Regions from separate parts of the Hyphomonas sp. ske169 genome, predicted to be linked through region 2. Evidence: predicted binding sites of a transcription regulator. Region 2 holds the regulator's gene; the other holds the start of a gene.
The links. The regulator HrcA, encoded in region 2, represses chaperone genes, less so after heat shock. The targets are predictions, from matches to a motif close to GTTAGCANTCNNCNNNGNNGANTGCTAAC.
Positions count from the first base shown of each region.

Region 1: a site for HrcA is predicted at 1,744-1,772, ahead of groES (co-chaperone GroES). Genes of this name have one in related genera too.

Region 1 is NZ_CP096146.1:1,167,269-1,170,378, forward strand. It holds gene MY069_RS05565 (serine hydrolase domain-containing protein) at 1-947, shown strand, start outside; gene MY069_RS05570 (pyridoxamine 5'-phosphate oxidase family protein) at 1,053-1,664, shown strand; gene groES (co-chaperone GroES) at 1,829-2,119, shown strand; gene groL (chaperonin GroEL) at 2,168-3,110, shown strand, end outside.
Region 2 is NZ_CP096146.1:2,553,019-2,556,128, reverse strand. It holds gene MY069_RS12350 (SMP-30/gluconolactonase/LRE family protein) at 1-373, shown strand, start outside; gene MY069_RS12345 (nucleotide exchange factor GrpE) at 370-1,029, opposite strand; gene hrcA (heat-inducible transcriptional repressor HrcA) at 1,043-2,113, opposite strand; gene MY069_RS12335 (hypothetical protein) at 2,216-3,110, opposite strand, start outside.

The DNA of each region.
Region 1 (3,110 bases), 1.4 Mb from region 2:
TGCCAATTGATATCGATGCCTATATGACCGAGCAGCGCCATGCCGCCCTGGTCGTCCTTCAGGACGGAAAGATCCGGCTGGAACGATATGGCTTAGGCTTCCAAAATGATGGGCGTTGGACCAGTTTCTCAGTCGCCAAGTCCTTTACCTCCACCCTGGTTGGGATCGCGGTCAAAGAAGGCGATATCGAATCTTTGAGCGACCCTGTCTCGAAATATATTTCCGGGCTCGAAAACTCCGCCTATGACGATGTCACGGTCGAACAGCTTTTGACCATGTCGTCGGGCGTGGCGTGGGACGAGACTTATACGGATCCTAACTCTGACGTCGCCAAGTTCAATCTTCATGTCGCCGAAGATGGCGGGTCGAACTTGGTCAGCTATATGGCGACCTTGCCCCGCGCTCATCCGGCGGGAGAGGTTTGGAACTATTCAACTGGCGAGACCAACCTCATCGGCGTCCTGGTCGGCGAAGCAACGGGCCGGACGCTCTCGGAATATCTCTCAGAGAAAGTATGGAAGCCGTATGGCATGCAGCAACATGCCTCATGGTTGCTCAACGATGACGGTACCGAGATTAGCGGCTGCTGTATTCAAGCGGCGACTCGTGACTTTGCCCGCTTTGGTCAATTCATCTTGGAAGGCGCGCAGATCGATGGCGAACGGCTGGTGCCAGAGGATTGGTTAGAGCGCGCCACGACGACGCGCATTGGGTATGGCGAGCCGGGTCATGGATACGGATATCAATGGTGGACTTATGATGATGGGGCTTTCGCCGCTGATGGCATTTTCGGGCAAGGCATCTTCATCGACCCAAGCCGCAATCTCGTGATCGCGACCAACAGCAATTGGACCACAGCCTTAGGCGATGTCGATGGCGAGCATGCGAAACGGGAAGACTTCTTTAAGCTTGTGACCGCTGCGATCGACGCCGAAGCTGCCAATTAGGCGCACGCCGCCGCTCTTGCGCATTCTGCATAGATGATATGGCAAAGCCGGACTTTGCTGGCTGACACCGCGCACCTAAATCGGTGGACGTCATAGGAGCGCACCATGAAACATTTCGGAGACATCGCCTTCACCGAACACGTGAAAGCCGAGCAAGAAGCGCGCGGCTCGCGCGAGATGTATGCCGGGATGACCGCGCGCCCTACTCCATCGGGCTTTAGTGATCGAGAAGCGGCCTTTATCGCCATGCGCGACAGTTTTTATATGGCGACGGTCTCAGAAGACGGTTGGCCTTATATCCAGCACCGCGGCGGCCCGCGCGGATTTCTGAAACTCTTGTCTGACACCCAAATCGGGTTCGCGGATTATCGCGGCAATCGCCAATATGTTTCGGTGGGAAATCTTGAGACCGAAAAACGTGTTTCTCTTTTCCTGATGGATTATCCCAATCGCGCCCGCCTGAAACTCCTCGGCAAGGCCCGCGTGCAAGAGGCGGATGCAAACCCGGATCTCGCCTCAGAACTCGCGGTCGAAGGCCAAGGCAAGGTCGAACGCCTCTTCACAATCGACGTGGAAGCGTTCGATTGGAACTGCCCTCAATTCATCACACCGCGCTTTACCGAAGCCGAATTATCCTCAAGCCTGACCCCTTTGGTGGAAGAGCTGCAGACGCTCCGGCAGGAGAATGCCTTCCTGAAGCAGGAACTCGGGCGCTGACGCTAAACGCAGACGACTCTAAAAAATCTCTTCACAAAGTGTTGACGCGCGGGGCCGCCGGACCTAACTGCAGCGCATCGTTAGCAGTCGAGGGGTGTGAGTGCTAATGCTCGCATCGGGCTAACGAAACAAACACAATGAACTGACGAACAAGAGGTTTGCTCATGAAGTTCCGTCCACTAGGCGACCGCGTTCTGGTCCGCCGCGTTGAAGAAGCCACCAAAACTGCTGGTGGCATCATTATTCCAGACACCGCTACTGAAAAGCCGCAAGAAGGCGAAGTCCTTGCTGTTGGCAATGGCGCGATCGGTGATGACAATGAGCGCGTTCCGCTCGACGTCAAAGCTGGCGACAAAATCCTGTTCGGCAAATGGGGTGGCACCGAGGTGAAAATCGACGGTGAAGACCTGCTGATCATGAAAGAAAGCGACATCATGGGTGTGATCGAGGGCTAAGCCTCGCCTCCCATTTTTTCCAATCATTCTATTTGAAAGGTAAGCATTATGGCTGCCAAGCACGTAAAATTCGGCGCCTCTGCGCGCGAAAAAATGCTCGCCGGTGTGGATACACTGGCTGATGCGGTAAAAGTCACGCTCGGCCCTAAAGGTCGTAACGTTGTCATCGAAAAGTCTTTCGGCGCCCCGCGCACCACGAAAGACGGTGTCACAGTCGCAAAAGAAATCGAGCTTGAAGATAAGTTCGAGAATATGGGCGCACAAATGCTGCGCGAAGTTGCGTCTAAAGCAAATGATGTTGCTGGTGACGGCACAACAACAGCGACCGTTCTCGCACAAGCCATCGTTCGCGAAGGCATGAAGCGCGTTTCTGCCGGCATGAACCCAATGGACCTCAAGCGCGGAATCGACAAAGCAGCGGCTGAAGTTGTCAAAGATCTCGCGCACCATTCGCGCAAAGTGAAAGACAATTCTGAAATCGCAATGGTTGGCTCTATCTCAGCCAATGGCGACGCTGAAATTGGCGACATGATCGCAAAAGCGATGGAAAAAGTCGGCAATGAAGGTGTGATCACCGTCGAAGAAGCCAAGTCTCTCGAGACTGAGCTCGACGTTGTTGAAGGCATGCAGTTCGATCGCGGCTACCTGTCTCCTTACTTCGTAACCAATGCTGACAAAATGACGGCTGAGCTCGATGATCCATTCATCCTGCTGCACGAAAGCAAACTGTCTTCACTGCAGCCAATGCTGCCAATCCTTGAGTCTGTTGTTCAGTCTCAGCGCCCACTTCTGATCATCGCAGAAGACGTAGACGGCGAAGCGCTGGCAACTCTGGTTGTCAACAAGCTGCGCGGTGGTCTGAAAATCGCTGCTGTGAAAGCGCCTGGTTTCGGTGATCGCCGTAAAGCCATGCTGCAGGACATCGCGATCCTGACCGGTGGCCAGGTCATCTCTGAAGATCTTGGTATCAAGCTTGAGAACGTGTCTCTCG
Region 2 (3,110 bases):
CGGCTACAAAGAATGGCTCGCAGATGACCGTCTGGGCGGCGTCAACGGGCTCACCGCGGATGGCGAGCGATTGCTAATCGCAACCATGGATTCAGGCAGCTTGTTGGAGACCCGCGGCGCTCGAGACCTAACTGAGCTCGCCACCGGAATGGAGAATGCTGACGGCATCGCGGTTTTAGATACTGGCGGCTATCTCGTCTCAAGCTGGCCCGGCCAAATTTGGCATGTGACACCCGAAGGCGAGACTGTCGAGCTCCACAACACCGAAGAGATCCCGACCTACCAAAATGACCTGACCCGTGTTGGCGATATGATCATCGTGCCTAATTGGCAGCCTGGAACAGTTACAGCGTGGCGGCTAAAAACGAACTAGTTCGTCTGTCCCGCACTCACCGCGACCATCGCGGCACGCAAGGTCCGATCGCCGATCTTCCAGCCTGCTTGGAACAGGCTCGCGATCGTGCCGTTCGGGTGTTCAGATGGAATGTTCGCGACCGCCTGGTGCAGGTTTGGATCAAACGCCGCGCCTGGCTCGACCTCAATCGCGGTGACGCCATGGCGCGTGAGGACCGTGTGCAGTTCTTTTTGCGTCATCTCAATGCCGCCGAGCAGACCTTTGCCGCCTTCAGTCAGAGCGTCTCGCTCGCTCTCCGGCAGCGCTTCAAGGGCCCGGGCCATATTGTCTGAAACGCTGAGCAGGTCGCGGGCAAATTTCTCAATCGCATAGACCCGGGCATCAGATTTCTCGCGCTCGGAACGTTTGCGCAGATTTTCCATCTCAGCCATGGCGCGCAGCATTTGATCGCGCAGCTCTTGCTTCTCGACTTCGAGCGCGAGCAGTTGCTGTTCTGGAGTCAGCTCAATTGGCTCTTCGATCTCCGCGACCTCGTCTTCTTCGACCGCTTCATCCGCGGCAGGTGCGTTCGCTTTGGCCGCTTTTAAGATATCGTCCGCGGCAGCTTTCAGATCCGCTTTGCTGGCGTCTGGGCCCAATTCTGGGGCGTCGTCTTTGACTGTTTCGTCACTCATCGCTTCAATTCACTCATTCTTGGCGGTGCTTGCCGAGCACCTCTCCAACCATCCGTGCTGTATAGTCAACCATTGGAATCACCCGCGCATAGTTGAGCCGGGTTGGCCCGATCACGCCGAGGGCGCCAATAACTTGACGTTCGGCGTTCATATAGGGAGCCACAATCACGCTTGAACCCGAAAGCGGAAAAAGACTGTTTTCCGAGCCAATAAAGAGCCGCACCCCGTCTGCATCTCTTGTGGAATCGAGCACTTCCAGCAAGCCTTGTTGGCGCTCCAAGGCGTCAAAGAGCTGGCGCACCCGTTCCATATCTTCGGCTGCGGCTGTATCATCGAGCAGGTTAGCGCGGCCCTGAATGATCAACCGGCGCTCTTCTCCAGGTGCGGCGCCGCTCCATTCGGCGAGTCCCCGCTGCACCAAATCCGTTGCCGCCGCATCAAGTTGCGCTTGGCGATTGGCAATTTCTGTCCGCACATCAGCGGCGGCTTCATGTAGGGTCCGCCCCTTCATCCGCGCCGCCAGATAATTCCCCGCTTCGATCAATACGGTTTGCGGTAGACCAGGCGGGATTTTGACCAAACGGTTTTCGACATCGCCTTGCTCTTTAACCAGCACACACAAGGCCTCGCCGGTCGAGAGCGGGACGAACTCAACATGTCGAACCGCCGCGTCTTGAGTGGGTGAAGAGACCAGCCCTGCCCCGCCTGCAAGGCCAGACAGAAGCGACGAGGCTTCTTTCAACACCCCGCTTAAATCGCGGCCCGCCCCACTGAGGCGACCTTCAATTGCAGCGCGGTCGGCTTGGCCCGGATCGCCCATTTCTAGGAAGCCATCAACGAATAGTCGCAAGCCTGCATGCGTCGGCATCCGCCCGGCTGAGACATGCGGCGCATCCAGCAAGCCAAGGTCGGTTAGATCCGACATAACGTTGCGGATCGACGCTGCTGAAAGCTCGATCCCAGCTTTCGACAATGTTCGCGACCCGACCGGTTCGCCAGTTTCGAGATAGGTCTCGACAATTTGCTTGAAGATATCACGCGAGCGTTGGTTCAACGCCTGCATGATCGATGTGTCTGAGCTCATTTAGATTGAATAGTGCGCGAAGACGGGGGATTCAATCTGGGAATGAGGCTTCAGCGCACAGACTTTTGGTCAATGCGCTGAAACCGATCGCAGGTCAGCGGTCTATTCTTCTGAGAGCGCCGCTTTAAAGCCCCACCCGCCGAACGATTCTGAGACGGCAGCGACGATTTCTGTTTCGCCCGGCTCAAGATGGAGTGCGATCTGATCGACCAAGGCAATTGTACCGAGAAAACGATGATCGCGGGCGCGCCACATTGCATTGCCCGAATAAACCAGGTCGCCATTCACGAACAGTCTCACGCGATCGGAATACCCAAATGATAGCATGCGTGTGCTAGCTTCATCTGCGGACACGGTGAACCGCAGCAGGGCGGTGTTCTTTCCGTCCTTGATCGGTGTCGTCCGGGCAATATTGGCCACACCATCATTCTCAACCGCCAGGGATGTCCAAGGCGTGTCCATCACGTCGAGCACTGGCAATTGGTATGCCTCGCTGATCTCCGACTCAGCAAAAGGAGCCGAGACGTCGAACGATTTAAGGAGCCCGTCTGGCAACGGGTCTGTTTCTGCCGGTTTCCCGATAATTTGGTCACTTGCAGTCGCGTCGCGAACAGTGATGTTCGAGAAATAGGCGCCAGTCTCCTGCATCCAGGGTCGATCAGACGCGTAGAGCGCCACTTTTCCGGAGGCACTCACGCTGCGCAAATCGGGGACGTGGATCAATGGCGTGGACATGTCGCCGACAAAAATGTCTGCCTGGTCCCCGATCGCGACAATCCGCACTTTAATCCAAGTCTGTGGCGGCAACTCTGTCGCCACCGCCTCATTCGGCCCGGCATGGAGCTGCCAAGTCGCGGCGCCATTCGTCAACACCATATATTGCGTCGCGTCCGGTTGTCCGGACTGGTGCGGACGGGTGTAGAATTGTTCGAGATTGGCAGTTTCGGAATCGGCCCGGAAATTTATGCCGATGAATCCAGAAGGATGCGTCGAGGCA